3 regions of the Halobacillus shinanisalinarum genome follow, and region 3 is predicted to be linked to each of the others. Evidence: riboswitches for the same ligand, from Rfam matches in the RefSeq annotation. Region 3 holds a riboswitch; each other region holds the start of a gene.

Region 1 (10,187 bases), 2.1 Mb from region 3:
TGTTACTGTTATGCTTCAAAGACTGATGAAAGACTTACAGGAAAACAGCTATCCAGCGTCTTTTCGGTGTGTGTTACTAGGCGGGGGGCCTGTTCCAAAACCGCTGCTGCACAAAGCAAGTGAAAAAAGTATCCCTGTTTTCCAGACCTACGGAATGACGGAAACAAGCTCACAAATCGTCACATTGAGTCCGAGTGAGGCCTTACGAAAACTAGGGTCTGCAGGAAAAGCGTTGGCCCCTGCTACGTTGAAAATATTCGTAGATGGTCGAATAGCCAAACCGTATGAAACGGGGGAAATTCATGTAAAAGGCCCGATGGTTTCAAGCGGTTATTATAAAAAAGGCCACCAAGAAGCCGAATACTTAGCAACCGGGGATGCAGGTTATTTAGATGAAGAAGGATTCCTATATGTTGTTGATCGGGTGAAGGACATGATTATTTCTGGCGGTGAAAATATTTATCCAGCTGAAGTGGAAAGTGTTTTGATAGGAATTGAGGGAGTGGAGGAAGTGGCTGTAACAGGGATGGTTGATGATGAATGGGGCGAGGTTCCTGCAGCCTTTATTGTCAAGAAGGAAGGGACAGACATATCGTTTGAAAAAATGGCAACGTATTGTCGCGATCATTTGGCACCTTATAAAATTCCGAAACAGTTATTTATTATTTCTCAGTTGCCGAGAAACGCCTCAAATAAAATTGTAAGGCGGAAACTTTTCCAAAGTGTTGAAGGAGAGCAAGGTCATGGACATTAGTACCATCCATTTACGAAAAGTATCGCTGCCGCTAAGGAACCCGTTTAAAACACATCAGGGGGAACTTCATCAACGTTCGGTAATTATAGTTGTGGCAAAAGACTGCCAGGGGTTGCAAGGATATGGAGAAGTGACTGCTTTTCCTTCACCATTTTATACCGCTGAAACGCTTGAGACAGCCTGGCACATGCTAATCGATATCATTTTCCCTATTATTAAGGATGAACCGCTACACCATCCTAGTGATTTTATAGAGATGACGGCTTTTATCCAAGGGAATCAAATGGCTAAGGCTGGTATGGAAGGAGCACTTTGGGATCTATATGCTAAACAAAATCAAGTCAGTTTAGGGGAGTTGATTGGCGGGATTCACTCATCAGTTAAGGCAGGCGCTGTTCTCAGTCTTTCTCATTCTCTTGAAAAAGATATCAATCATTTGAAACATTCCGGATATGAACGATACAAGTTGAAAGTTGAAAAAGGAAGAGAGAAAGAAATGATTGAACAAGCACAAGCGATTGATCCTGGGTTAGCTATCATGATTGACGCCAATGGCATGTACACAGAACAAAATCTTGACCACTTATTCTCACTGGATCAGCTCGGCTTGCTAATGATCGAACAGCCATTCCAGGCAGGAGACTTTTATTTGCATAAACAAGCCCAGAAACAGATGGATACCCCGCTTTGTCTAGATGAGTCGATTATGTCACTTCACGATGCGAAACAAGCCATTAAGCTTGAGAGTTGTCGGGTAATCAATATAAAAATAAGCCGAGTAGGCGGTCTCATGACTGCCACTAACATCCATGATTTTTGTCAGGAACATGGCATACCTGTTTGGTGTGGCGGAATGGTTGAGACCGGAATATCCAAAGCACATAATATAGCGCTATCTTCACTGCCGAACTTTACGATCCCGGGGGATTTATCTAGCTCAGACAGGTACTTTAATAAAGATCTTCTCCTCAAGCCAATTAAAGTGGAAAACGGTAAAATCGATGTACCTAATGGTCATGGGATCGGTGTTGAAGTTGATGAGTCGTTTTTAGAGAAGATGACATACCAGAGTTATTTGTGGAGCCCGAAATAGCCCGCAATTTCTGGTTTTCTACAGCTTCACTCAAAGACACAACTTTGGTAATATATGCTTGCTCGCATTTTTATGTAATAAAGCCCTCCTTGATTGTTAAAGCTACAAGAAAGGAGGGTTTTATTATGGAGAAAAATCAGTATTACGTAAATATCGGTACAAGGGAAATTTCGATCAATCATGATGGAAATAATGATGAGTTCATGATTAATGCGGACAGAGAGGAGCTTCTCCTGTTACGCGAAGTGTTTAATGAAATGTATAATTCTGATACACGCGCTTTTTTCCGATCTCACGTTCCGTTTGAGGAGTATCATAAAGACAGTTCAAATGACGAGTATGATGAAGGGATGATGAGAGCCTTTCAGATGCTATATGATTTAGGTGATGAGAAGACGAGGCAGCATATTAGTGGAATGGGCGTACTAAAAGATTTAAACTAAACAACCGCCTCCTTACAAGGAAGTGGTTGTTTTCTGCCTGTTTATTGAGGCATTGATTCTAATCCCGGCATTTCCTGAGCGTTATCAATGACTTCTTGCGGGATCTTAATCTCCCCAACCTCATTAAATTGGCTGTACGTACCACTCATTTCTTGGCTTACAGATGTTTTTTCTCCGTTCATTTCTATAGTAAAGTCCACGGCTGATTCGATTGCTTCTGGGTAGTAGGTGTCTTTATTAATAGTTAGGGTGTAGCTTGCTTTTTCAACCGTTAATCCTTTCAGTAGATCCTCAGGCAGTAATTTTTCCGGCATAGATTCGCTCATGGTTTTTTCAATCAGTTTTTGAACGTTCTCTCCTTTTGAACTAAAAGATAGGATATAGAAGTTTTCTTTTTCTTCAAGATTAAATTCGTCTACATATTCTTGTAGCGTTTCTAGCTGTTTTGCAGGTGTTTGCTGTGCTGCACTTACTTGATTTAGTTGGTCAACGATTTCTTTAGGAGCTTTAAACCAGCCTTCCTTACCTGGCTGGGACATGTACATGCCATCTTCGGAATAATACTGTTCAACGGTTTGCCCGAAGATATCAATCGTTTGATGAAACGCGATCGGGTCCATCTGCATTTTCGAGTCAATCGTTGTTTTAATAGGCATATTCATTGGCATATTTCCAGTTGTGTCTGTGCCTTCAGGTGACTCTACATTAATATTTTGTGTCATATTAATACTCATGGCTAAACTATCTAAGCTCTTAGATGCTTCAGAAGATTTGTTAAAAACGTCTATAGCTTTTTCTCCTTCGGCACTTGAGCAAGCTGCTGACACTAGCATAATAAATAACAAGCTGATAATCATCCAACCTTTATGTTTCATTACGATCCCCTTTCGATGATGTACTACTATTACATACGAGTGAAAAGACTTTGCGTTTCAAATATATACAAAAAATCCTTTTCTTTCTAAATGTTTACCCCATTCATGCAAAAGGGTAACGTAATTATAGTTTACAAATTAGAAGAAGAACAGTACTGTTTGTAATACAGCTTGCTTATGGTACGATTTAGATAGCAATGAATGAGTGAATGTAACGTCCTACCCATATTCACTACATACACTACACAACGGATTAAAGGCAGATGATCTTACATGAAAACATTTAATGATTACTACCGAAATCAAGTTAAATTATCTTTTGATAATCATCCCTTCTCGAAGGCGCCAAAACATGTTTGGGTTATTTGCCGTTTTAAAAATGAATGGCTGTTAACAAAACATAAGGATCGTGGACTTGAATTTCCGGGTGGCAAAGTAGAGAAAGGTGAAACAGCAGAAGATGCCGCAGTTAGAGAAGTTCAAGAGGAAACAGGTGCTAGTATTGAGCAGATTGCCTATGTAGGTCAGTATCATGTAGTTGGAAAAGGCGGTACCATCATTAAAAATGTGTACTATGCTTCCATTTCTAGGTTGAATGAGCAGTCGCATTATTTCGAAACACATGGTCCTGTCCTGCTTGCAAAACTACCCGAGGCGATTGTCAGCAACGAGCAGTATAGCTTTATGATGAAAGATGAAGTCTTACCCAGTTGTATGAGCCAGATTAGAAAAAAGTTTTTACAGAAACCTGCTGAATAAATAGGAACTTTACATGAAAGAGAGCGTGCAGATTGACTGCACGCTCTCTTAATCTATATAGGGGAGATGAGGAAACATTAATTATTTCTGCCAAAAGCAGGTCCAGCTTCTTTAATAGCTGTACTGGCATGTGTAAATTGCTTAAAGTTTTCGTGGAATTTAGCTGCTAATTCCTGTGCCTTCTTGTCATAGGCACTAGGATCGTTCCACGTTTTTCTTGGTATGAGAACATCGTCTGGAACACCAGGGCAATGGAGCGGGATTTGAAAACCAAACACCGAATCTGTATATGTCTCCACAGAATTAAGTTCACCCTCTAGTGCTGCATGAACCATGGACCGGGTGTAAGACAGTTTCATTCTTTGTCCTTCACCGTAAGCTCCTCCGGTCCACCCCGTATTGACTAAATACACATTTGTATCAAATTGATCAATTTTCTCTCCTAGCATTTCTGCATAAACTGAAGGTGCTAATGGTAAGAATGGAGAACCGAAACAAGCCGAGAAAGTTGCTTGAGGGGAAGTAACCCCGCGTTCGGTGCCGGCAAGTTTACTTGTGTATCCACTTAAGAAGTGATACATGGCTTGTTCTTTTGTCAATTTGCTTATTGGGGGCAAGACCCCAGTAGCATCTGCCGTAAGGAAAACAATCGCATTTGGATGTCCGGCAATGCTTGGTTCAACTGTGTTACTAATATGATGCAGCGGGTAGGCTGCTCTAGTATTCTCAGTCAAGCTAGTATTGTCATAATCCGGTTTTTGTGAATCTGGATCAAGCACTACATTTTCTAAGACAGAGCCAAAACGGATCGCATCAAATATTTGTGGCTCCTTTTCAGGTGATAAATTAATGCATTTAGCGTAGCAGCCACCCTCAATATTTGCGACGCCATATTGTGACCAGCCGTGTTCGTCGTCGCCGATAAGACGTCGTGCAGGATCAGCCGATAAGGTTGTTTTTCCTGTGCCAGATAAACCGAAAAACAACGCCACATCACCTTCTTGGCCAATATTTGCAGAACAGTGCATAGGAAGAATATCTTTCTTAGGAAGCAAGTAATTCATGACAGAGAAAATAGACTTCTTGATTTCCCCAGCATATTCTGTTCCACCAATCAGTACGATTCTATGCTTGAAGGAAATCATAATAAACGCTTCTGAATTGGTTCCATCCTGCTTGGGGTCTGCTTTAAAAGTAGGTGCGGAAACGACTGTGAATTCAGCCTCATGACCTGAAAGCTCCTGCTTATCAGGACGAATGAACATTTGATGGGCAAATAGATTATGCCATGCGAATTCGTTAATCACCTGGATAGGGAGTCGATACTTGTCATCTGCTCCGGCATAGCCTTTAAATACATATAATTCATTCTGTGCTTTTAAATAATCTAATACTTTGTGGTACAAATGGATAAACGTTTGCTCACTGATGGGTTGATTAGTGCTCCCCCAATTTATATCCGATTCAGATATATGATCTTTCACGATAAATTTATCCTGAGGAGACCGACCGGTATAGGTGCCCGTTGTAGCTAGGACAGCCCCACGGTCGGTTAACGTCCCTTCTTTGCGAGAAAGGATTTTTTCTACAAGTTGTGGTACTGACAAATGGAGGACATGCTCCTGCGCTAACAATTGATTTAGTTCTGACATCTGGTTAATGGCACTCATATGTGTCTACCCGCCTTTATGTTAAAATTAATAAAAAGCATCAGGTGCTTTAATTTGATATTAGTATAGCACATTTGACTTAATACACCATACTAATTCTGAAAATGCTTTCATTTTATTTTGATTTTATTTGTAAAAAAAAGTTTAGTATAATGGGTGTAAATTAAAGATCAAAGAAAAACACATATTAAATAAGAAGAGGCTTCTTCCAGTTGGTGGATATGATGTTCACTGCTTATGCTTGGCTCCACAAGATGTGGGGTCGTTCGGCGTTGGCACAGGACGTGCCGAACTTAAACGAACATCCTTTAATTCTTTTTTCACTGCAGTGCTCTGCTTATGCGTTTCAGGTCTAAACGCCCCTTTCCGCTTTTCTTAAAACATAGTAAACTAATTGACATTAAATGTGGTTTTCGGTACGATTATTTCGAACGGATACTCTCTTATCCAGAGTCGGTGGAGGGACAGGCCCTGCGAAACCCGGCAACCGTCAGATCACTGGCATGGTGCTAACCTGGAGCAAGGCAATTAACTTATATGCCTTGGACGATAAGAGCGAAAGGAAGCAGCCCCTTTCCTCTTTAAGTAGGAAGGGTTTTTTCTTTTTATTGGGAAATGGTCCAACACAATTTTAAAGTTAGTACATATTCATATGTAGATATAAGTTGAATTGTGCGATGGATGAAAAAGATCGACATTTAATGAAATCATAGAAGCATAGCGATTTCTACTCATACTGGTAAAGAGTTCCGTCTAATCTTTGTACTTAACAGAAGGAGGAGTTTTTGAGAATGCCTGCCAATCGCCGGTTATTCACATCAGAATCTGTAACAGAGGGTCATCCTGACAAGATCTGTGATCAGATTTCCGATGCTATTTTGGACGAAATTTTAAAAAATGATCCCAACGCACGTGTAGCGTGTGAAACAACAGTTACGACTGGACTAGTACTTGTATCTGGGGAAATCAGTACAAACACGTATGTAGATATTCCTGCGATTGTCCGTCAAACCATCAAAGATATTGGGTATACGAGAGCAAAATATGGATTTGATGCCGATACGTGCGCAGTTTTAACAGCAATTGATGAACAATCTCCTGACATTGCCGGCGGAGTAGATGTCGCGCTTGAATCTAGAGAAGGTCAAATGAGCGATGAAGAAATTGAATCGATCGGTGCCGGTGACCAGGGATTAATGTTTGGTTATGCAAATAATGAAACGAATGAACTTATGCCGTTACCGATTTCCCTTGCCCATAAATTATCGAAGCGTCTCTCCGATGTGCGTAATGAGGGGACTCTGTCCTACTTGCGTCCTGATGGTAAAACACAAGTAACTATTGAATATGATGAGCAGGATCAACCCGTCCGTGTTGATACGATTGTGATTTCAACACAACATGCAGAAGAGATCACACTTGAGCAAATTCAAAGGGACTTAAAGGAACATGTTATTCAGCCTGTTGTACCTGCGCATCTTATTGATGAAAATACAAAATACTTTATTAATCCTACAGGTAGATTCGTCATCGGCGGACCACAAGGGGATGCTGGTTTAACAGGGAGAAAGATTATTGTAGACACTTATGGGGGATATGCCCGTCATGGCGGTGGTGCATTCAGTGGGAAAGATGCGACGAAAGTTGACCGTTCTGGTGCTTATGCAGCCCGTTATGTTGCCAAAAACATCGTAGCAGCAGGCTTAGCTGAATCCTGTGAGGTACAGGTGGCCTATGCAATTGGTGTAGCACAGCCTGTATCGATTTCCATCGATACACATGGATCAGGGAACGTTCCAGAGGAGAAGCTGGTTGCAGCCGTTAGAGATTTGTTTGATCTGCGTCCAGCCGGCATTATTAAAATGCTAGATCTACGCCGTCCAATCTATCGACAAACTGCTGCCTTTGGTCATTTTGGACGTACGGACATTGAGTTCCCTTGGGAAAAAACAGACCGGGCTGAAGAGTTGAAAAATCGACTGCAATAAGAAATGAAATTAAGTATCTATATTAGGAAAGAAAACCGTTCTTGTTAATAAAGAACGGTTTTCTTTGTTTTATAATCATCGACTTATTTTGACTGTTGTTTTTTATAGACCTGTCCTTTTTCAATGTAGGTTGTTCGAACACGATCCAGCTCCTTGTAGTCTGCTTCATTTAATTCACGTATCACTTTAGCGGGTCGACCAAAAGCAAGTGTGCGAGGTGGAATCACTTTTCCGGGAGGCACCAGACTCCCCGCTCCAATAAAAGCTTGTTCTCCTATTTCAGCTCCGTCTAAGATGAGAGATCCCATTCCAATAAGGGCATCTTTTTTTATGTGTGCAGAATGAAGTGTCACTTGGTGTCCAACAGTCACTCCGTCTTCAATAATAAGCGGCTGATTAGGACTTTGGTGAAGCATGCTCAAATCTTGAATATTTACATTTCCTCCAATTCGAACAGGAGCTACGTCACCTCGTATGACGGTTTTAAACCAAATACTCGAATAAGAGCCGATCGTTACATCGCCTGTAATGACAGCGTCTTCAGCTATGTATACGGTAGAGTCAATTTGTGGAAGGCTTCCGTTATATTCGCAAATCATGTAGGTTCCTCCTATAATATGAATATAACCAGTATAGCAAAGTGTAAATCTTTTGTGGGGAGGTTTCCGTATGAGGTCTGTGCCAGCTTCCATAATTATCGTCCATGGAGCATTCGAACATATTGGAAGATATAATCATTTGATTAAGCAATTTGAAGCGGATGGATATCGAGTATTTGGTCAAGATCTGCCAGCACAAGGTAATTCAGAAGGGATAAAAGGGCACATTCGCTCATTTGACCAGTACATAGAAAGGATTGGTGAATGGCTGAAGCAAATCGATGAAGGGCCTGTTTTTCTTTTGGGACATAGTATGGGTGGCTTAGCAGTTATTCGCACGATGCAAGAATTGAAACCAAAAGTAAATGGTGTGATTTTGTCCTCCCCCGCAATGGGAATTTTAAACGGTGCATCAAAACCTATGGAAGCAGCTTCGAAGATCTTAAATTATCTATGGCCTTCATTAAAGGTGGACAATCAGTTTAATCCGGAAAATGTAACGAGAAGTGAAGCCGTTAGAATACGTGATCACTATGACCAACTTATATTAAAGAAAGTATCAATTCGTTGGTATAAAGAGTTCCAAAAAGGGATCCGACAAGCTTTTTTAAAGGTTAACCAGTTTCCCGAGGTTCCGATATTAGTTATGCAGGCAGGGGAAGATCTTATGGTAGATGTAAGAAAGACTAAGGAATGGTTTCATAAAATCGACCTTCATGAGAAAACCTATAAAGAATGGCCAGGACTATATCATGAGCTATTTAATGAACCTGAATGGAAACAGGTTTATACTTTTACTACCCAATTTATTCAGCAACAACTATTGAAACCTTTGCGATAAGGAGGGCTTGCCATGGCTCGTCAAGTTCCCACAAATGCATTACATTTAATGATCCGCGTCTACAAAGATATTTTCCCCGGCGTACACTCTGAACTTAATCATTGGATTAATAAGGCAAAGGCAATTCCGAATTCAGAACTAAAAAACCAAGCTCTTGCAAGCATCGAATCTAAAACCTTTCATTGTGAAGGTGGCAGCATTTATGCGTTATTAGCTGGAGAGAGATGGAAAGAGTCGATTCGTTTTATTGTCGCTTACCAAACGATCAGCGATTATTTAGATAATTTATGTGATCGGAGTACATCTATGGATCCTAGTGATTTCAGAATGCTCCATCAAGCAATGATTGATGCGTTGACTCCTGAGAATAACATCAAAGATTACTATTATTATCGGGAAGACAAAAATGATGGCGGTTATTTGGTGGAGCTCGTTCAAACCTGTCAATCGGTTTTACGTGAAGCAGAGGGGTATGCTGGGGTCTATCAATACACTCATAAACTTGGTGGTCTTTATAGTGATCTTCAAGTGCATAAGCATGTCATTGAAGAAGAACGGATACCGAGGTTGAAAAGTTGGTTCAAAGATTACCAAAGAAGTTGGCCGAACCTAGAGTGGTTTGAATTTTCCGCTTGTTCAGGTTCTACATTAGGGATTTTTTGCTTGATTTCTTACACCTTGAGCGGGCAGATGACGGATCAATTAGCTCAACAAATAGGGGAAAGTTATTTTCCGTTTATGCAAGGTCTGCATATCTTGCTGGACTACTACATTGATCAACAGGAAGATGAAGAGGAAGGAGACTTGAATTTCTGTTCCTACTATGATCATGGGGATCAGATGAAACAACGGTTTGTATTTTTTGTTAAACAGACGAACCAGGAAGTTCAAAAGCTTCCAGATACCATCTTCCATCAGATGATTCACGAAGGCCTTGTGGGAATGTATCTCGCTGATAGAAAAGTGAGCAATATTCAACATGCCAAAGATTTTGTGAAAGAATTACTGAAGGTGAGTGGGAAGAAGGCGACCTTCTTCTACTTTAATACTAAAATATACCATAAATTAAAGCCTGGTAAACCATTGTAGGTTATCAGGCTTATTTCTTCTCGATAGCTATAATAAAAGGAGGCTGGTTTCTCTGGTTGATAAAGCCGTACTGTAG
Region 2 (10,187 bases), 1.5 Mb from region 3:
TACTTTATCTGTATAAATGCTCTGCAGCTTATCAAAAGCTTTTTCCTTCGTCCAAGTCACTATGTGATCACCTCTATTGTCTTCATTCTATATGAGAGCCCCTTATTCCTTCCCTAAGCCAAAGTTCTTCGCCTCCCCTTCCACAGAACCATAAAGTTCCGGAACATTTGCCGAATGTTCTTTTAATAAATCAGGGAGATGCGGGATAACTTTATTCCATACCATCGGATTGGCCGCCATCGCCTGAAACAGTGCTTGTTCGTCTTTAGACCATGATCTCATTGATTGAATGTAATCAAGGGTTAGGCGATAGCCAGGCATAAGCTGGTCATCTCGTTTCACCTTAAATTGAGCCATGACTTCTTCCCAAGTCGCTCCCTCGTCATGCTTTTGTATCGCTTCAGCTAACAAAAAGGACTGCATGAAGGCATCATTGATACCAAGTCCCGTGCTTGGATCTTTACTATGGGCTGCATCGCCAATCAGAACCCACCCTTTTCCTGCAGGCTCACGGAAGAAATTCGGCACACCTGGTGTCCCGATAATTCTCCCATGGAGCGATGCGTCCTTTAACCGTCGCTTCATACCATAAAATGTTTGATAGGTTTCCTCGAACTTTGCTGGGTTTTTAGCAAATTCCCTAAACTCATCGGGATGTACTTCAAGACCTAAACAGTCCACCCCTGGCTCCATTGGAAATAGGAAGCCGATTCTTCCTTCCTTAAGGAAGATCTCCGTCGTCGGTTCTAGTAACGGTTCAATCCCGTGATAATAGCCGTAGAACACGGGGCGAAGCGGTGAGTGCTCCCCGTATTTCCCTGCCTGAACCCACTCAGCAATATTTGAATGCTTCCCATCAGCGCCCACCACAAGCGAAGCATAAACCGTCTGGCTTTCCCCACTGCTATCGACCGCTTTTACTCCGATTACTTGATCATTATCATAAAGCAGCCTCCTCACAGACCATTGTGCTAGCAACTCAACACCATCATAACTGCAGGCTTTCGACAGAAGAATGTGATCTAAATAACTGCGTCTCGGAATAAGTGTGTAGGAATCTCTCGGGCCCTCTACAAAACTATCACCAATATAGGTACGCATTCTATTAATTTTTCGTAAGCCCTTCGCTTCAACCTCTTCCAGCACACCCAGTTTCCCTAAATAATTCACATGTGACATATGGTGTGTAGATAACGTATCACTCGGAAAAGAAGCCTTATCAATCAGCAGCACCCGCTTCCCTTTTTTTCCAAGTAAGATCGCCAGGCTCGCCCCTGCCACTCTTGCCCCTATAATCACAACACCCACATGTTTTTCCATCTCCCCGCACATCCTTCGCTCCCTATTTTCTTTAGCGTAACGTTTTTTCACAAAAACAGCTAGTTAGGAGTTTGAAAGGTGGACCGCAGCGAATTAATTGCACGAAATTCCCTTTTATTGCACATAAAACAGCATAATTGCATATTTCAACTTCCTGCAGTAAAAAAGACTCCCTTCGCGGGAGCCTTTTCCTCTATTCAAACTTCTTTTCTTGTTCTACATTATGATTTTGATCCATGATAAGCACTCGGCTCGGCTTATCGTTCTCCGCTAATTCAGTTGCTTTCTCGACCGCTGTATCCCGTTCATCATATAAATCGGTTGGTGCGACATCTTCAATTTTTACTAACCAACCTGTAACATCCTTATTTGGTACAACACTATATTCCTTCATCTAAATCTCTCCTCTATTTATCGTCTACAATCAGTCTTCCCACCACAAAACCTCCTCAAACGTTCTGATTCATTTTCAAAAATAGTTTGACAATACTACATTCTCCTTTTATAATTCGAAACATACATTTAAAAAAGTAAGTGAACTGAATATCTCTTATCGAGAGTGGCAGAGGGACTAGGCCCTGTGACGCCCGGCAACCTTCAAGTAATCGGCTTGAAAAGGTGCTAATTCCTACAGATCGAAGCTAGATCTGACAGATAAGAGGAGGAATCGATACATACGCCCTCTTCTTACTAAAGAAGAGGGTTTTTTATATGGAAATCATTACGAAGGAGGGATGAAGCATGTCATTGCAAAACCCTACTGAACAGCAACAGACAACAGAAAAAGTTTCGATTGGAGACTTTACATTTGAATCTGGTGAAACGCTTCCTCAGGTGGAGCTGGCTTTTGAGCATTATGGGTCAACGAACGCCCCCGTCATTCTTCTTTGCCATGCCTTAACTGGAAATCAGTACGCCATTGGTTCTAAAGAAAGCCCTGGCTGGTGGGCAGGTCTTGTCGGGGAGCAATGTCCGATTGATACTACCCAGTTTCAAGTGATCACGTTTAACGTACTTGGAGGATGCCATGGCTCAACTGGCCCTGCAAGTATAAACCCTGAGACTGGTGAGTTGTACCGTCAGGATTTTCCAAACGTAACAATCCGCGATATGGTTCGTTCCCAATATAAAGCACTTGAAAAGTTGGGAATTACCAAACTTCATGCTGTGGCGGGCGGTTCGCTTGGGGGCATGCAAACACTTGAATGGGGAATGCTTTATCCGGACTTTATGAAACAACTCTATGTTTTAGCTGCCACTCCCTATTTAAGTGATTACGGGATTGCCTTTAACCATATTGGGGCAAGGGCTATTCAGGATGATCCGGCTTATAATGAGGGGGACTACAGGTCTAATGACGAGTTGCACGGTTTTGAGATTGCCCGAATGACCGGTATGGTTACGTACAGAAGCGGTCCTCTTTTTCATAAAAGGTTTGCACGGGAGCAAGGGGATGCTCTTTATTCGATCCAGTCCTATTTAAATTATCAAGGTGAAAAAATAAAGCAGCGTTTTGATGCGAATAGCTATCTCTATTTATTAGAAGCCATGAACAACCATGATATTAGAAGACGACGCGGTACCTTACAGGAAACAGCTGAGAATTATAAACCGCACCTATACACCGTAAGCTTTGAACACGACCTTCTCTATCCAAAAGAATTGATTCAGCCCTTTAGTGAGTATGCCCCTCAAGGTGAGCATTATCATGTGCAAACGGACTATGGACACGACGGGTTTCTCGTGGAATTTGGAGAATGGGGGTCGTGGCTTGGCGATAAATTGAACGAGGGAGTGAATGAAGCTTGACAACCAAAGTAGCGATTCTAGGATTTGGAACAGTCGGACAGGGCGTTTATCAAATTCTGCAGAACAAACAGAAACAGCTAACCCATTTAACAGGAGAATCAGTACAGTTATGTGGTGTCCTCGTTCAAGACAAAGCGAAGGAACGCATTCTGCCTGAATCTGTTCTTGTAACTGATCAATTTGATGAGATTCTTGCACAAGAACCAGATGTAATCTTTGAAGCCATTGTTGGTGAACAGCCTAGCTTTTCTTATTTAACAACGGCCATCGACAGGCGGATCCATGTCATTACAGCAAACAAAGTGATGTTTGCCAAACACGGCACTCATTTGTTAGATAAAGCCGCAAACCGTGTAGGCATGGGCTATGAAGCAACAACAGCCTCTGGCACTCCCATCATTGGTACGATTACTAAACTTCTACAGGTCAATTCAGTAACAAAAATTGAGGCCATTTTGAATGGAACGAGTAACTTTATCCTCACTTCCATGCAGAACGAAGGAAAAAGTCTCAAGACCGCACTAAAAGAAGCACAGGATCAGGGGTTTGCTGAGGCTGACCCAACGAATGATATTGAAGGCTATGATGCTTTTTACAAGCTGATGATTCTTAGTCAACTTATCTATAAAAAACAGCCCAACTGGGGAAATGTCCCATGTGAGGGGATATCTAACGTAACAGCTGAAGATTTAGCTTTCGCCAAAACAAACGGACAGAAAATACGGCACATCGCTGCTATTGAGGAAAAAAATGGTGAACTATATGCCGGTATAAAACCTAAAGCCTTATCGCCAGCACATGGGCTGCATTCTGTTGACGGTGTTGATAACGCTATTCACATTATTAGTGATTTAGCAGGACCTCTAACATTAAGAGGGCCTGGCGCCGGCAAGTTGTCGACAGCGAGTGCGATGGTGGAAGACTTTGTTCATATCCTTCAGTCCTATCCAGTAAAACTACTTCAATATTAGAAAAGGAGCCTTTAACTAAATTGATAGTTAAAGGCTCCTTTTCTTTATCTGCTAGCTAGTTCACTTACTGTTACAAAGCTGTACCCTCGTTCGGATAAACCTTCAAGGATCATCTTCAGTGCCTTCGGTGTAGTGGGACGAAGATCACTTAACATAATAATCGATCCATCCTCTACATTAGAAGTCACATAATGGGCAATTTCTGATGCGTTTGTTAAGTTCCAATCCTTATTCGGGGTGATTGTTGATGGGACGACGTCAAAATTGGATTCATAGGCTTCAGGAAGACCTTCACCAAATGGAAGGCGGACAAGGTTCGTTGTTAGCCCTGTTACGTCTTGAATGACCTGTTGTGTATCGACTAACTGTCGCTTAACCTCGCTGGCTGGGAGCCGATCAAAGCTTGAGTGGTCCCAAGTATGGTTCCCGATCTCATGACCTTGTTTTGCTACCTCTCTTACCGTTTCAGGATAATGTTTGATTCGTTTTCCGATCATAAAAAAGGTCGCCTTTGCATCATATTCTGCCAACACATCTAAAACAAGTGGTGTTCCCTTTTTATGGGGACCGTTATCGAAAGTAATCGCGACAAGTTTCTCGGTCATCCCTTTAGTAGGCCCTTGCTTCGTTTTGATAGCAGGATAAGATATCGTATCATCATCTGGCACTTGAGGTGTCACTTTCTTGGCATATTGTGGCAGCAAAACATTTTTAAGAGCATTCTTATCAATAGAAACCTTTGATTTCTTTATGTTCAGTTTCTTTTGATCCTCTTGAGTTATATACACTACGAGAGAGTCACCCATTAAAGCTAGATCGTCAAACTTGCTCACTTCCGTTCCGAATCCCTTTTCTACTTCGAGTTGTTGGTTGGTTTCCTTGGCTAAGGCCCTTACATAGTTTGTATCGCTTTTAAAAAGATTCTTAAGCTCTAAACGCTTTCCGTTTGATTTATTAAAGTTCATGATTGTGCGGGTAACATTTTGATCCTGCCCAATATCTGTCTTCTCTACAAATCGGACAACAAACACTTCACTGTCCTGGTAAAGAACTTCATAATCAATATGCAATTCGTGAGCTGATTTGTTTTCACTACTGATGACAGCTTCATAGCTTTTCTTTTTAAATGAGTCCTTCTTTTGATTCACATAATCTATAATAATCTGGTCAATTTGATCATTTGGTGTTTGCGGGTAATGAATTGTAATTTGATAACTCTCATATTCTTCAATCTCACTTTCCATCATTACATCATAGTGATTGGATGACTCTGAGCTTACTTTATCCGATCTCTCATTTGCATCCGCTATAAAAAAGGAACAAGCCGTCAATATCAACAATAAACTAAGGAGTGCTATATATACATTTAATCGCTTCATAACCTTCCCTCTTCATCCGTAATAAATTCACACCTTAGTGTAACACAAACGTAACAATTAATTAATACATTTGTTATGTTCCATTTATTCAGTTAATTTAGAGGCTCGTACGAATATCCCACAATTCTGGAAAGAAGCGGTGATCGAGTACCTTCTTCAGATAGCCGACCCCCGAAGAGCCGCCTGTACCCGATTTGTGACCGATAATCCGTTCAACTGTCTTCATATGCCTGAATCGCCACTGCTGGAACCAATCCTCTATATCTACCAATTTCTCTCCAAGCTGATAAAGATCCCAATATTGATCTACATCTTTATACACTTCCCACCAGGCATTCTCAACGCTTGCATCGGCTTGATAAATAGTTGAAAAGTCCCTGTTTATGAGATCGCTATTAATTTTGAACCCAGTTTCAGCTAATCTTTCAATCGCTGCATCATATATGCCAGGTGCTTCATAAGCGCTTCGAAGTTCCTTATGAAGCTCAGGGTCCTTTTCATAAATTTTCAAAACGTGTGGTGTCTTGTACCCCAAAGCAAATTCAACCATACGATATTGGTAAGATTGAAAGCCTGATGCTTGACCTAAATCGTCACGGAACTGTACATATTCAGCCGGGGTCAAGGTAGAGAGAACATCCCAGGCATGGATGATTTGTGTTTGGATTTTTGAGACTCTCGACAGCATTTTTAACGCTTCCTGTATATCCCCCTCTCGAATCGTGTCAATGGCAGCCCTTAGTTCATGCAAAGTCAGCTTCATCCACAATTCACTCACTTGGTGTATGACTATGAACAGCATTTCATCATGATGTGTAGAAAGTCGATTTTGGGCAGAAAGTAGTTGATCTAGGTTTAAATATTCCCCGTACGTCATGCGTTCTTTAAAGTCTGTATGTACATTCTCGTTAGTTTTTGAATCATGTTCGCTCACGCTAAACCCTCCTTTAGGTTAGAATTCCTCGCTCTGGAATATGATTAGGGGTGATTGGCAAAAATTCAGTATGAACTAGGCCTTCGTACATGAGCAATGTGCCTAACAACGGATGCTCTACGTGCACATGTACGCGTAAGGCTTGGTGCTTTTCATCGTAATGCTCATACAAGGAAGTATGCGGTCCGGTAAAGGTGAACTGATTATTAAGTTTCATTTCCCTTGAACGCATCAGCAATCCTCCCTCTTTGGTAACATCGAGTTCCATTACCGTGGATAAACGGCCGGACTTGCCTAGATTATCGACTACCGTTTCCTGCTCCGGGTCATAGGACATTACAGCATCAAATCCACGTATGGCATAGGGAAAAAAGAACCGGCGAATGTAACTGATTGCTTCAAAGCCCTGCTCATCGACATAAGAATAATTCTCAAGTGTAAACGGCACATTTTTCCCCCTTTCAGCAAAGATCATATGGTCCTTTGCTCCAATATGCAAAAATGGTCGAATAAGCGCCGGAGTTCCACGAATTTCCGTCATGCGTCCTTGTCCCAGCACCATTATTTTTTGTTCACTGGTTATACCAAATTTCTTTTGCAGTTCAGGATGAAGACGATCGAATTTTCCACCTAGTGCTTGATGATAAATAGATTTCATATATAACTGCCTCCTCAATATTGAGTTGTTATGTAAAGGGCCTTTTTTAAAAAGCCCTGCTTTCTCTTTACAATACTTCTTCTGCAAATGCACTGATCGAGTAGCCTTTTCGTTGTTTCATCAGCCACCCTTGTCTTTCCAATTGATTAAATAAGTGTTGAATATGTTTAGAAGGCCAGTCGGACAACAGTCCGAACCAGCGTATTTCGTGAAGTTTTAAACGACGCAGTTTATTCGTCGATTTGCCTGCAAGCACTTGAACGAGTGTATGGGCGGGATAATCTGTCCCGTAATAATGGATCAAATCAAGCACCTGCTGTACATAGGCATAGCTTAACTCATGACTTTTAATCGTAATAATAATATCTTCGTCGGTATATTCAGCTTCATTAAGCCGGACCTGTAATTCTTCGAGCAGGTGCTCAGCCTTAGTATAAACTTGACTATCCATATGGGTTTTCCAAATAGAAAGCTGCTTCAACATGCCGACATCATATAGGTGAACGTTAGACAGCCATACTAACATAGAAGGTGAACGTTTACTCGGAAAGGCTGAGCATGTCAACTGATCATGCATTTCAAGCAGTGGATAGGAATCCAGCACATGTTCTTCTTGATACTTCTCGATTTGTCTAGCAACTCTCACGGATTCATCTAACATGTACTTGGCTGGCCGCAGCTTTTGTTTAATGGTGCTCAGCTCTTGAATTTGGTTAAGAATAGATGTATTCTTCTGAGCTATTTCATTAAACTGCTGTTCAATGGTCGTGATTCTCTTACTGGCACGTTCATAATTATATTCCTCTTGTAAGGTTACACAATCATCGTCAAGATGATAAAACACAGTCAGACCACAAACTTCACAACGACAGCTAATCGACCGGCTACGGGAATTGAAATTCAGTTGCTTCTCATGACGGCACATTTCCTTTTGCTGGGTCAACCATAGCCTTGGTAAGGCACGGAATGGCCGCATAACAGTATCAATGCGGTCTCTCCACCTCGCAACATCTTCGGGATACCTTAATTGTGAAAGTAAGGCAGATTGGTTCATAGTTTCTACAGCTTCTATGACATTCCGCTTGCTGTGGGCAAGCTGAACAATTGGATGCTGATGGAAGCCTTCAGCAATTTTATTGAACCAATATTGCTTTGGCCGCTCTGCAATTTCAGCTAAAAATAAATAATCGTCCATCACCTGCAACAAATGGTGTTCGAGCCCCTCCGAAGATAACTGCGTAACATTTGTATCATATAAAAATTCCTTGTTATAAGGGAGCCCATGTTCTTTGGGAAAGTGAGTCCAAAGAAACAGCTCAGGTCTGATTAAATAGGGGTTTATTACATCATCTTTTAAATAGGATATAGGTAAAACGGTGTGCCCTTCAACGGTTAAATAACGTTGAAGCCGACCTAGTTTCAGCGAACGACTATTCACTTGAACAGCAATCGCTTCATTGATACGAGACAGCAGGCCTCGTTCGAATTTATGCCCGACCGAGCGTATTTGTTTGTTCATTCTACCTATAGGAGTCAGAATAACGTACGGGTAGCGATCATACTTGTAGGTCATACTTTCCGGCAGTCCCATATTAATTCCCCTTTAGAATTGAAGGATATACTTCTATTATAGAAAAAGTATGTAAACTTACCAATGATTATTGTAATTTTGGGCTTATTAAGGGCAAAAAGTCACCGAATGATAAGAGGCGAGTCTCTTCGTTGGCTTGCTTTTGAGGAGCGTATGCACCTGCGTCTACGAGCCTATTCTAAAGAAGTAAATTCCTCGGGGCAAGGCAGCGATGAAGGATATTCTCTGCACCATGAAGCAGCAGTGGAACTTCTACTAAAACCGTGCACGGCCCTTGTGCTCAATGTAGAAGTCAGCACGTCCTGTGCAAGTCCATTCCTTGGAAAAGAAGAACACTTTTCCTTCGTGCGAGGCCATTTCAGAGAAGGTTTCCCTGATGCTCAGGAACTACGCCGCCTCGACCTTCTTTCTTCTAATTTGGCAACTTTTTGAACACTCACCTATACGGACAAAATTTCTAGTGGATAATCAAAAAACAATCCCGAATCAATCACACCTGGGATTCCACTAATTTCCCTCTCCATATTGGAAGTAATCTCATTAAATCGTACATCAACTAAGAAATTTCCTGCTTCAGTAATGATGGGTCCATCTTTTGATACAGCCATTCTTATTGCAAGTGATTGAGGGTTGAAATACTCACCCAGTTTGGTTTCAACTAAGTGAATAGCCCGTGGATCGACTTCAACAGGGACGGCAAAATCTGTGCCAAGTTGTTTAACAAATTTACTTTTATCGACGAGAATGTACGTTTTAGATGAGCTTGCGATAACAAGTTTCTCAGCAAACAACGCACCACCACGTCCCTTAATTAAACGATTTTGTTCATCTACTTCATCTGCTCCATCAAAACCCCACCTTGGACGTGCCGCAGTTAGAGTTGTCACTGGAACATCAAGAACCGCACAATTGAGGGCAGCCTCTTTAGATGTTGGAATCGCCTGTATTTTTAAGCCTTCATCTTTAACGCGCTTGGAAATGGCTTGAAGCGCTAGAAATGATGTTGAACCGGATCCGACACCAATCACGTCCCCATCCTCCACGAAATAACTCACCTGTTGCGCCACTTTCTCTTTTTGAGCTTGATTCGAAATCTCTCCTGACCAATTCAACGTTTTTGCCAAAGGGTTAGTCCACGTCATAGTTATCACCTCGTCTTTCTTGTTATTCCCTAATCCTTTTTAAAAAAACAAAAGATTCCTTTAGAGTAGACAGGTAATGATTGCATGTCTTCTACATAAAATAGGAAAAGGCCTGCATGGGGAGGGGATCTCATGAGAAATGTCTACATCAAACTTGCCATCTTCTATCTGGTTTTATTACTCGCCCTGCTGTATGTATTGATAAACTAAAAGCCTCACCTTTTGGCGAGGCTTTTACTTCACTAGGTCATGTTTAAAGGCGTAAATCACGGCTTGCGTACGATCCTGTACACCTAGCTTACCTAAAATGTTACTGACATGAACTTTCACCGTTTTTAAAGCAATAAACAACTGATCTGATATTTCCTGATTTGTTTTTCCCT
Region 3 (10,187 bases):
ATTCCCCTTCTGCGTTCTCACGAATGATAACAAAGTCAATGTCCTTATCAATTTGTAGAGGAGCGTTTATACCTGCTAATTGTTTTATCGGCCGAAAGTTAATATATTGCTCAAACCCCTTACGAATGGGCATGATTAAATCCCATATGGACACTTCGTCTGCAACACGAGGGTCACCGATGGCTCCAAACAATATAGCATCATACTTTTTTAAGGTGTCCAGACCATTCTTTGGCATCATTTCTCCATGCTGCAAGTAATATTCTGAACTCCAACTAAATATTTCCCATTCGATGGTAAGGAGAGAATTAGTCTTGCAAATTTCTTCTAATAGGCATAAGGCTTCCTCCATAACTTCCCGCCCAATTCCATCACCTGGAATCACAGCAATGTTATGCATTAATAGTCACCATCTTCATTAAGAAAGTTCAAGCATGCTTGGCGATAGATTTGGGTGGTTTCAGCTAATTCTTCTATATCCACATATTCATTAATTTGATGGGGAATTTCTCGATCACCAGCTCCAATAGTCACTATAGGAACTCCAGCAATATGAAGAAAGGTCCCATCGGTAGCTCCCGGAACTCCATTATATTTAGGTTCTTGTTTCATCACATCTTTTACAGCTTTGGCGACCGCTTCCACCACAGCCTCTTCTTTATCGGTTTCTGTCCAAGGACGATCCTCTATCACTTCAAAATCTGCTTTGAAATATTCATCATCTTTTTTAAGTCTTGTAAAAATCTCAAGAATCTCCTGTTTAAGTTCCTCGTGGTCTTGGCCCGGCACCGTCCTTATATCTAGTGTTGTCATACACTGTTCCGGAATAACATTAATTTGTGCCTCGCCTTTGACTGGTGCAGTTAAGATCGTTGGGGTAATACTCGGCCACCCTAGTGTTGGATGCTTACCTAGACGCTCTTGCTCTTTCTTTTCTAGCCTTTCAAGTTCAACAATTATTCGTGCCATCCTCCAATTAGGATTTATGCCACTCCATGAGATCGCACCATGAGCCATTTTCCCGTACGTTTTCAGTTCTATCCTCATAGCGCCGCGTTGACTTATACATACTTGATTTTCCTCAGGTTCACAAATAATGGCACCATCTACTCTATCGGCCCAGCCATTTTTAATAAAATGTTTGATTCCAATCATCATGCTTTCTTCATCACAAGGGATACATAAAATAATTTTACCTGTAAATTCTTCCTCATCTTGCAAGATAGAGTCTACAGCTGTAATCATACAGGCCAGATTTCCTTTCGTATCATTCGTTCCTCGTCCATACATCCTTCCCTCGACAATTTCAGCTCCGAACGGATCATATCTCCATGCACTATGATCCCCCTCTGTCACCACATCCGTATGCCCCTCAAGAAGGAGCGTTTTCCCAGGTTTGCCAGAATCCACAACACCTATGACATTTGGCCGCCCCGGTTCAACTTCTTCTATATGAACTTCAATTCCCTTTTGCTTCAAATAGTCAGCTACATAATTGGCTACCTTTTCTTCATTCCCACCCTCTACTCCCGGGCGGTAAACACTAGGGATTCTGACTAATTCTTGAGTTAGTGATATGACAGCTTCACGATCTCTCGTTTGTTGAGAATGGAGTTGATTTGTTTTCATTTACATGCTCCTTTCCATTTTTTGTTGGGCGATATAATCATTCACAGCTACATTTTTTGTTGCTAAACTAACGACTACGTATGCAATAAAGGAGAAAATAACTGGTAAAACGACACTGTGCATACCAAATGGTGATGTAAAGAAGAGATCGATGATAATATAAGAGCCGATCCCAACTGCCATAGAGGAGAGTGCCCCGTATTTATTGCCAGTTTTCCAATAAAGTCCCATGACAACCGGCCAAATAAACGTTGCTTCCAAACCGCCAAACGCAAATAGGTTAAGCCAAATTAACAGGTCTGGTGGATTAAGTGCCATTAAGAAAACGAGTACCCCTAAGACAGTAGTCACTCCGAAGCTTAAGTTTTTTACTCTTTGGTGTGACGCATCTGGTTTGATATAGTTTATATAGATATCTTTAACTACCGATGAGCTAACTAAAAGAAGTAAAGAGTCTACTGTTGACATAATCGCAGCCATAGGGGCGGCTAAGACAATCCCGGCTAGCCAAGCAGGTAACACTTCTAACGAGATCAGCGGCATAACTTTATCCCCCACTTCAATTCCTGGGAGGATCGGACGCGCAAAGACACCAATTAGATGCATGTTTAACATAATAAATCCAACCACGATCGTCCCTATAAGTAAGGCACGGTGCATCGCTTTCGAGCTTTTATAGGACATAGCCCGTACTGTAACTTGAGGAAGCCCGACTACTGCTACACCAACGAGGATCCAAAAGGAAGAAACATAAGTTGGTGTTAAACTGCCATCTGCACCAAATGGAGTAATCAAATCTGGGTTCTCTGCTGTTAGGTCTGCCATAATATTAGATATACCACCACCAGCAACAATCGTAGCGATTAATAAGACTAAGGTTCCAACAAACATAACCACGCCTTGGACAGTATCCGTTAAGGCAACGGCCTTAAACCCACCGATAACTACGTAAATGAGCACAGATACAGCAAAAATAAAAAGGGATGTAGTGTAAGATATTCCTGTTAAAGATTCTATTAATCTTGCACCACCCACCCATTGGGCTGCCATTGCAGAAAATAGAAAAATAATAATACTAAAAGCCGCCGTTAGCACAACCCATTTACTCTGATAACGACCTTTTAAAAAATCTGTTAACGTGACCGCATTATACCTTCTTGCCATAATGGCGAATTTCTTTCCTAAAATCATAAGAACAAAGTATCCCGTAGCCACTTGTGACATGGAGAGCAAAACCCAACCAAACCCTTGTGTATAAGCTACTCCAGGCCCACCAATAAAACTACTGGCACTTCCGTAAGTGGCAATCATGGTCATAGCTAGAACAAAGCCACCTAGCTGGCGACCGCCTAGAAAGTATTCTTGCATAAAGTCATTATTAGACTTATTAAGGGATCGACTCGCCATAAATCCAACCGCAAAAATAATAACTAAAAAAAGTAATAGTGGTACTATAACGGCTACATTCATGATTGATCACCCCTATCTTCATCTTCAAATGGCACCTCTACGAAAAAGAATTTAACAATAAAAATAACCAGAACAGTTATAAAAATAAAGCCACCCACGCAGCTATAAAAAAACCATGATGGCAGACCAAACACATAATTATACTCTTCTGGTGGTTTACTTCCTAACCCATAGGCAAAAGCAAACCACCAAACGAAGTTAATGATAGCTAAAGCAACACCGATTAAGGCCTCTCGGTTTGCTATTTTAAAACGATAGTCTTGATTCTTTGGAGCCATTTTCCCACCTCCCCATTAAGTTATAAAGTTTCGTAAATGGAAGCTTTCACGACACCACTAAGGAATCTTATAGTTCCTGCATCGATCGATAATGGCGGGGCAATCGTTAACACATTATTAAAACCGGCTACGGTATCCCCATTTTTTCCAATAATAACTCCCTTTTCTTTACACTTGCTTAGCACCAAATTCAACTTATCTTCGTGAATGGGTGTTTTATTAATAGAATCTTCAACAAGTTCAATTCCCATCATTAATCCTTTATATCGAATATCCCCAACATTAGGGTGAGAAAGGAGTTCTTTCATATCCTCGTAAAGCTGCTCCCCTTGATTGTAAGCATTCTCAATGTACTTCTCCCTCTCGATAATCTCGATATTTTTCAGCGCGACTGCGCAGGCTGCTGGATTTCCCCCAAAGGTTGTTACACTTCGAAAGTGGTCATATTTTTCAGAGGTTTCAAATGCTTCATAACAGTCTTTGTGAATTGCTGTGACCGATAATGGGAGATACCCACTAGTAAGCCCTTTCGCCATTGTTATGATATCTGGCGTTACATCCTCATGAAAGTGACCGAACATTTCCCCTGTTCGTCCAAAACCATTAATCACTTCATCTACAATCAAGAGTACTCCATGTTTTTCACATATATCTTTTACCCTTTCCATATATCCCCTTGGCGGAATTAGAACGCCTCCTCCAGAAATATAGGGTTCCATAATAATAGCCGCTACAGTTTCCTTCCCTTCCCAAGTAATCGTATGATCTATTAAGTCTGTGCACTCAAGATTACAAGTAGATGGTTGCTTATTTAATGGACAATGATAACAATCTGGAGGCACTGTGTGTAAAAAACCTGCAGCTAATGGCTCGTATTTATATTTTCTTTCAGCCTGACCTGTTGCAGCCAAAGCCCCCATTGTTGTCCCATGATACGACCGGTATCTTGAAATAATCTTGTGTCTACTCGAACTATCATTTTGAGAGTGATATTGTCTAGCGATCTTAAACGCCATTTCATTCGCTTCAGATCCGCTATTGGAGAAAAAAATAACGTAATCATTATTAAGCCAGGTGTTAAGTTTTTCAGCCAGCTCAATTGCTGGGAGATGACTATTTGTCATAGGGAAGTAGGACATATTTTTCATTTGTTCTGCTGCTGCCTCAGCAAGTTCTTCTCTTCCGTATCCTACATTGACACACCAAAGCCCCCCCATGCCATCTAAATATTTATTACCATCACTATCTTTAATAAAGCATCCTTTTGCATTTTCAATTATAAGTGGTTGCTTACTAGCTCGCTTTAGGGCGTGCATAACATTATTTTCATCTCTGCATTGCCATTCTAACGTCTCATTCATCTCATCACTCCCTGTTTAAATACGAATTGTAACTTTTCTTTCCTTATAAAAGGTCACACCGCCACTAGACAGATTGTAAACTGATTCGTATGTGTCACGCGATCAGGGCTACTGTATTTGTTATTTATGATTCGCTAACCTCTTCCACACCCCATCAGTATTTATCCTGTTCATTTTGGCCCCTCTCTATCGGTTTTTAAGAATTTTTGGTATGATTATTTTGAATATTAACTTAATTGTATAATGTAAGCACTTACATTTCATTAGACAGTTCATGAGATCTTAATATAAATTTTTGGACAGTGTGTAAAGAGGGAGGAAAATAGATGAATGATAATAACTTTCTCACAATCGAAATGTTATTAGGAATGGACTGCTTTAAAAAATCTAAAGTAGTATGCGGGATGAAAGGTACCCAACGAATCGTGAAATGGGCACATGTGCTCGAAGTTAATCAGGTCGAAGCCTTAATAAATGGAGGAGAATTAATACTTACGACAGGTATTGGCTGGGCAGAGAAGCCTCATCTAGGTGCAAAACTTTTGGATGAATTAATTGAAAATCAAGCATCGGGTCTCTGTGTAGAATTAAACACTTATGTAGAGAAAATACCCGAAGAGATGGTAGAAATCGCTGAAGAAAACAACTTCCCTATTATTGTGTTCGAGAATCAAGTACGATTTATCGATATTACCAAGAAAATCTATGATCAACTCTATTTCCCTGACGAAAACTTAACGTCCCAACAGCGATTGATTCAATGGTGGAATAATCCGTCAACCGCAGTTATGTCGGACATTTCCACAAATCCCATGTATCCTGGGGTTGCCTCCCTTTATTTGATTCATCCAGATGAGACTGTTCCTAACTTTTGTATCTTAGGAAAAGAACTTGGACTGGATATTACCTTCACTAATCTAGCCTCTAAAACTACTGGAGTATTTCTTATAGTGTCCGATTTAAATGATGAGATCCATACACTTCGTAAAAGGCTAGATAAACTTTTCATCTCACTACCTTCCCTAGTACTTATTGGTCAAAAAATGCACAGTATGAATGAGGCCGCTCATTCAATTAACACCCTTAAGGAAACAAATAAAATTTATCATTCATTAATAAGAAAAAGAACCTTACACTATGATGAATTGTTCATTGAGAAGTTGGTGGTTCCCTTGATAAGAGAGAATAAACTCTCAACTCTAATTGACGACCATCTTTTCCCGTTAATTAAGTATGACCAAGAAAACGATAGCAACCTGCTTATTACACTAGATACATATTTAAGTCATCAATGTAACAAGCAAGAAACGGCTAACGCTCTCTTTATTGTGCGCCAAACCCTATACCATCGCTTAGATAAGATCAAAAAACTTTTGAAGACAGATTTCACCTCCTCATATGATCGCTTATCCCTGGAAATTGCCCTCTGGTCGTTTAGAAATATAATAGATAAAAGGAATAATAAATAATCCTTAAATTAATAACTAGCTTGTCTAACACGAATATTGAGGTATCCGTTTGTAATCCTTTCAAACTCAGACGATAATCTTGTGAACAGCATTGACAACAAATTGGAGCTACTGACTAAATCCATAGCTCTTCTTCAACAGAAATAAAGTACAGATTGTAGCTGAGTGTAGCCTATCTAAAACTTGTCTATCCTATAACTTCCTACAACGTTGAGTTATTTTTTCATAGGTTTAAAGAACATCTTTCAAAAAGACATCCTCTTCCTCTTTTGTTACATTAGACGTTGTGACTAAGCTCGTCACAATCATCACAACAAACCCAGCAGCAGCGGCAAGGAACAGGGATATATAAATGTTTTCAAAAACGTTCAGGCTAGTAAAAATAACATAGAGCCCAGTACCTGAAATCAATGATGCGATGGCACCGTTCCCATTGGATTTCCCCCATAAATAGCCCAATACGATCGGCGCAAGGAGACCACTGATAATCGCTGAGAAACTAAACTGAATCAGTATCGCCAGCGACTCCGGTCGATCGAGCGACAGGTAAAAGGTGACCAAACCAACAAAGACGAGTGAGCCTTTTGCTACTTTTACCGAGCGTACATCCAGTTGATGCTGTGATAACTTCCCTTTTGATAGAATCGGAGCCAGCACCTTGTACAGATCGTTTCCAATGCTTGATGTAATGCTCAAATACAAGCTGTCTGTACTTGATAAAATGGCTGAAATAATTCCAACGATAATAATCGCAGCAATGATCGGCGGAAAGGCTTCTAATATATAGACGGGAATGGCCGAGTCCGCACTACTAAGCGATGGAGCCAGCACTCTAGCTGCCAGACCACCCAATACCATTAACACAGTAATGAAGAACATGCCGAGACCCGCTGACATCGTAAATGGCCGGAGCTGCTCCTCGGTTTCCAGTGATAACACTTTATTAAGCAGGTGTGGCATAACAACAAAACTGATATGTAAAAATTGCACGGACAAAATGGCCAGGACACTATTGTAAGGTCCATTTAGTGGTGCGACCAACTCCGGATCAATCGCCTCCAGTTTACTAGAAAGTTCCCCGAATACATTCAGCCCCCCACCTATGGTCCAGAATAACGACACAAAGATCAGAATGGAAGTAATAACCATCAGAGTTCCTTGAATGCCATCCGTAACAATTTGCGCGAAGGCACCTCCAAGTCCGATATAAAGAATCGTAATGGTCACACCAATCAGAATGCCCCAGAAATAAGGAATGCCGATAACGGATTCAAAAATCGTGGCTAACCCGACATTTTGACCGACAATATAGTACACATTAAACAGCACCAAACAAGTGACTAGTACTTGCAAAGTTTTGCTGTTATATCTTCTCCCCAGCCATTCAGGAAGTGTGGAAACCCCGCCGAACTTCTTGCCATATTTCCAAAACTTCTTAGCAAACAACAGCAGGGCGATCCAGCCAGCCCCAAAGCCACCCAGCGTGTACCATAGTACGGAGACTCCATGCTCATAAGCTAATCCAGGCACACCGATAAACAAGTTGGCACTGGCGAAGCTTGCTGCATAGCTAGCCCCTACCAGCCATGGACTTACTTTCCCTCTTGCCGTTGCAAAACCGTTCATCGATTTACTATGCTGGTTCCCCTTTTTTCCAATCCACGTCACAAAAACAAAGTACAGAGCTAACAGGCTGACTAGTGTCCATAATAGTGGTCCCGTAACGAGTTGCATTAGTTGCGCCCCCCTTGGGTAGATTTTCCATAGCTATGATTCCAAATGAGTAAACCAATTCCCCAGAAAACAGCTAATGCGATCCAATAGATTGTAAACATATGCCTCTCTCCTTTTCTCTAATAATAAAAATTCTTCTGTACCGCAACATCTTACAGGACCATATAAAAAAGCCCCTTTCAAAAGAAAGAGGCTGAAATATGTACTGCTTCAACCTCTTATCTTCCAGACATCAATCTGTCTGTTGGAAGTAGCACCGTTCCCCTTGTAGGGTGGTTGCCGGGCGTCATAGGGCCAAATCCCTCAGCCAACTCTTGATAAGAGCGAATTCGTTATAAAATTAGTTCAAATAATCTGATAAAAAGCATCATAGCAGAGGTAGGAATTCCCTGTCAACACTAACATTAGCTTCAAATTCCGAATCCGCAGTTGACATACACTTCGCTTTCCATGGGCGGCCAGCGAGCCTCCTCGAACGTCACTACGTTCCGTTCTGCGGGGTCTCCCTTTGGACGCTGTTCCCATAGGAGTCTTCGTGTATGTCAACTACTAATATGAAATACCATTTTTAACTTAAATGATTAGAATTCTCTTAACCTGCACCACCGCAGGGTAAATTGCAGAATATTTTCAAAGTAGTGATTGACACCTTTTCGGATATGCTGTATATTTTTCATCAACTTAATATTTAATGATATTTCTTATCCCGAGAGGTGGAGGGACTGGCCCTTTGAAACCTCGGCAACAGACTGCATCAAGTACTGTGCCAATTCCAGCAGGCGGGAACGCTTGAAAGATAAGGAAGAGCTCTCATACATGTACGGTTATCAGCCTCTTCTTTTTCTTTTAAAAGAAGGGGCTTTTTCATGTAACTGAAGCTTATTTACATAAAGTGAGAACTTAAGGAGGAATCACAATGAGGAAACAAATGATCTTAAATGCTTTTGAAATGAACAGCGCGATGCACAATTCTCACGGACTATGGAAGCATCCGAGAAATGAGCGTCACCGCCGCTATAAAGACTTAGATTATTGGATGGACTTAGCGAGATTACTAGAAAGAGGCAAATTTGATGCCGTCTTCCTTGCTGATGTGCTAGGAATCTACGATGTTTATAAAAAAAGTAAAGACCCATCAATTCGTGATGGATTGCAAGTGCCATTAAATGATCCCGCCCTTGTGATCCCGGCGATGGCCAGTGTGACCAAGCATCTATCGTTTGCGATGACGGTGAGCACCACTTATGAAGCTCCATTCGGAAACGCCAGGCGCTTCTCCACCCTCGATCACCTGACAAAAGGGCGAGTCGCCTGGAATGTTGTGACCTCTTACTTGCCAAATGCCGCACGTAACTTTGGGCTTGAAAATATGATCAAACACGACGAACGTTACGATATCGCCGATGAATACCTTGATGTATCCTACAAGCTCTGGGAGACAAGCTGGGAAGATGACGCATTTGTAGAAGATGCCGAAAACAACACACTAGTTGATCCGGAGAAAGTTCATGAAATTAATCACGAAGGAAAGTACTTTTCCGTGGAAGGTCCGCACTTAAGTGAACCATCCTTACAACGGACACCTGTCATCTATCAAGCCGGCACATCCGAACGAGGACGTGAATTCGCCTCCAAACATGCCGAGTGCATCTTTGTCGGAGGACCGACACCTGAGCGAATTCGCTACTATGCTGATGATATTCGCAAGCGGGCCGAAAACCATGGACGGAATCCAGAAAACATTAAAATCTTTTCTTTTCTCAGCGTGATTGTTGGCGAAACGACTGAGGAAGCGGAGCGGAAGTTTGAAGAATACGCGCGCCACTGGAGCCCGGACGCCGCCAAAGCACAGTACGGAGCAAGCGGCTACGACATCGCCGAATATGAAGAAATGGATCCCGACCTTCCATTTGAATACACGAAGTCTACAGAAGGCGGACACTATAAAGCGGCAACACTAACTAAAGATGCCCCTAAAAAACTAACTGTCGGCGAAGTGCTTAACCGATTTGAATCACCAGATCGTAACAGTATTATCGTAGGAAATCCGAAAGAAGTCGCAGACGCGATCCAATTCCAGTTTGAAGAATCAGGCGTAGACGGTTTCAACTTAAACCATCTAGTAACGCCTGGGGATCTGGAAGATTTTGTGGACCTGGTAATACCGGAGCTGCAAGAGCGTGGGTTGTATAAGAAAGATTATCAAGATGGTACGTTGAGGGAGAAGCTGTTTCCGCATGGAGAAA

What was found. A riboswitch is a leader RNA that binds a small molecule or an ion and turns the genes downstream of it on or off. The one in region 3 is predicted to bind S-adenosylmethionine.
Region 1: another riboswitch for S-adenosylmethionine. It lies ahead of metK (methionine adenosyltransferase); the one in region 3 lies ahead of MUO14_RS17600 (LLM class flavin-dependent oxidoreductase).
Region 2: another riboswitch for S-adenosylmethionine. It lies ahead of metX (homoserine O-acetyltransferase MetX); the one in region 3 lies ahead of MUO14_RS17600 (LLM class flavin-dependent oxidoreductase).

What each region holds. Positions count from the first base shown of each region.
Region 1 covers NZ_CP095074.1:809,969-820,155, reverse strand. The annotation lists gene MUO14_RS04360 (o-succinylbenzoate--CoA ligase) at 1-754, shown strand, start outside; gene menC (o-succinylbenzoate synthase) at 744-1,847, shown strand; gene MUO14_RS04350 (hydrolase) at 1,973-2,290, shown strand; gene MUO14_RS04345 (DUF6612 family protein) at 2,332-3,165, opposite strand; gene ytkD (RNA deprotection pyrophosphohydrolase) at 3,439-3,924, shown strand; gene pckA (phosphoenolpyruvate carboxykinase (ATP)) at 4,002-5,594, opposite strand; SAM riboswitch class I at 6,035-6,150, shown strand; gene metK (methionine adenosyltransferase) at 6,386-7,582, shown strand; gene MUO14_RS04325 (gamma carbonic anhydrase) at 7,666-8,181, opposite strand; gene MUO14_RS04320 (alpha/beta hydrolase) at 8,252-9,022, shown strand; gene MUO14_RS04315 (tetraprenyl-beta-curcumene synthase family protein) at 9,035-10,111, shown strand; gene MUO14_RS04310 (tRNA 5-(aminomethyl)-2-thiouridylate-methyltransferase MnmM) at 10,122-10,187, opposite strand, start outside.
Region 2 covers NZ_CP095074.1:2,008,110-2,018,296, forward strand. The annotation lists gene MUO14_RS09925 (hypothetical protein) at 1-60, opposite strand, end outside; gene MUO14_RS09930 (NAD(P)/FAD-dependent oxidoreductase) at 103-1,320, opposite strand; gene MUO14_RS09935 (DUF2188 domain-containing protein) at 1,514-1,714, opposite strand; SAM riboswitch class I at 1,868-1,981, shown strand; gene metX (homoserine O-acetyltransferase MetX) at 2,062-3,129, shown strand; gene MUO14_RS09945 (homoserine dehydrogenase) at 3,126-4,100, shown strand; gene MUO14_RS09950 (polysaccharide deacetylase family protein) at 4,145-5,479, opposite strand; gene kynA (tryptophan 2,3-dioxygenase) at 5,577-6,413, opposite strand; gene MUO14_RS09960 (DUF4166 domain-containing protein) at 6,427-7,071, opposite strand; gene MUO14_RS09965 (RQC-minor-2 family DNA-binding protein) at 7,139-8,662, opposite strand; gene MUO14_RS09970 (hypothetical protein) at 8,726-9,094, shown strand; gene rpiA (ribose 5-phosphate isomerase A) at 9,103-9,804, opposite strand; gene MUO14_RS09980 (response regulator transcription factor) at 10,039-10,187, opposite strand, start outside.
Region 3 covers NZ_CP095074.1:3,557,383-3,567,569, reverse strand. The annotation lists gene MUO14_RS17635 (tartrate dehydrogenase) at 1-400, opposite strand, end outside; gene MUO14_RS17630 (M20 family metallopeptidase) at 400-1,629, opposite strand; gene panF (sodium/pantothenate symporter) at 1,630-3,099, opposite strand; gene MUO14_RS17620 (YhdT family protein) at 3,096-3,377, opposite strand; gene MUO14_RS17615 (aminotransferase) at 3,398-4,738, opposite strand; gene MUO14_RS17610 (PucR family transcriptional regulator) at 5,065-6,207, shown strand; gene MUO14_RS17605 (sodium:solute symporter family protein) at 6,439-7,941, opposite strand; SAM riboswitch class I at 8,157-8,265, opposite strand; SAM riboswitch class I at 8,640-8,744, shown strand; gene MUO14_RS17600 (LLM class flavin-dependent oxidoreductase) at 8,858-10,187, shown strand, end outside.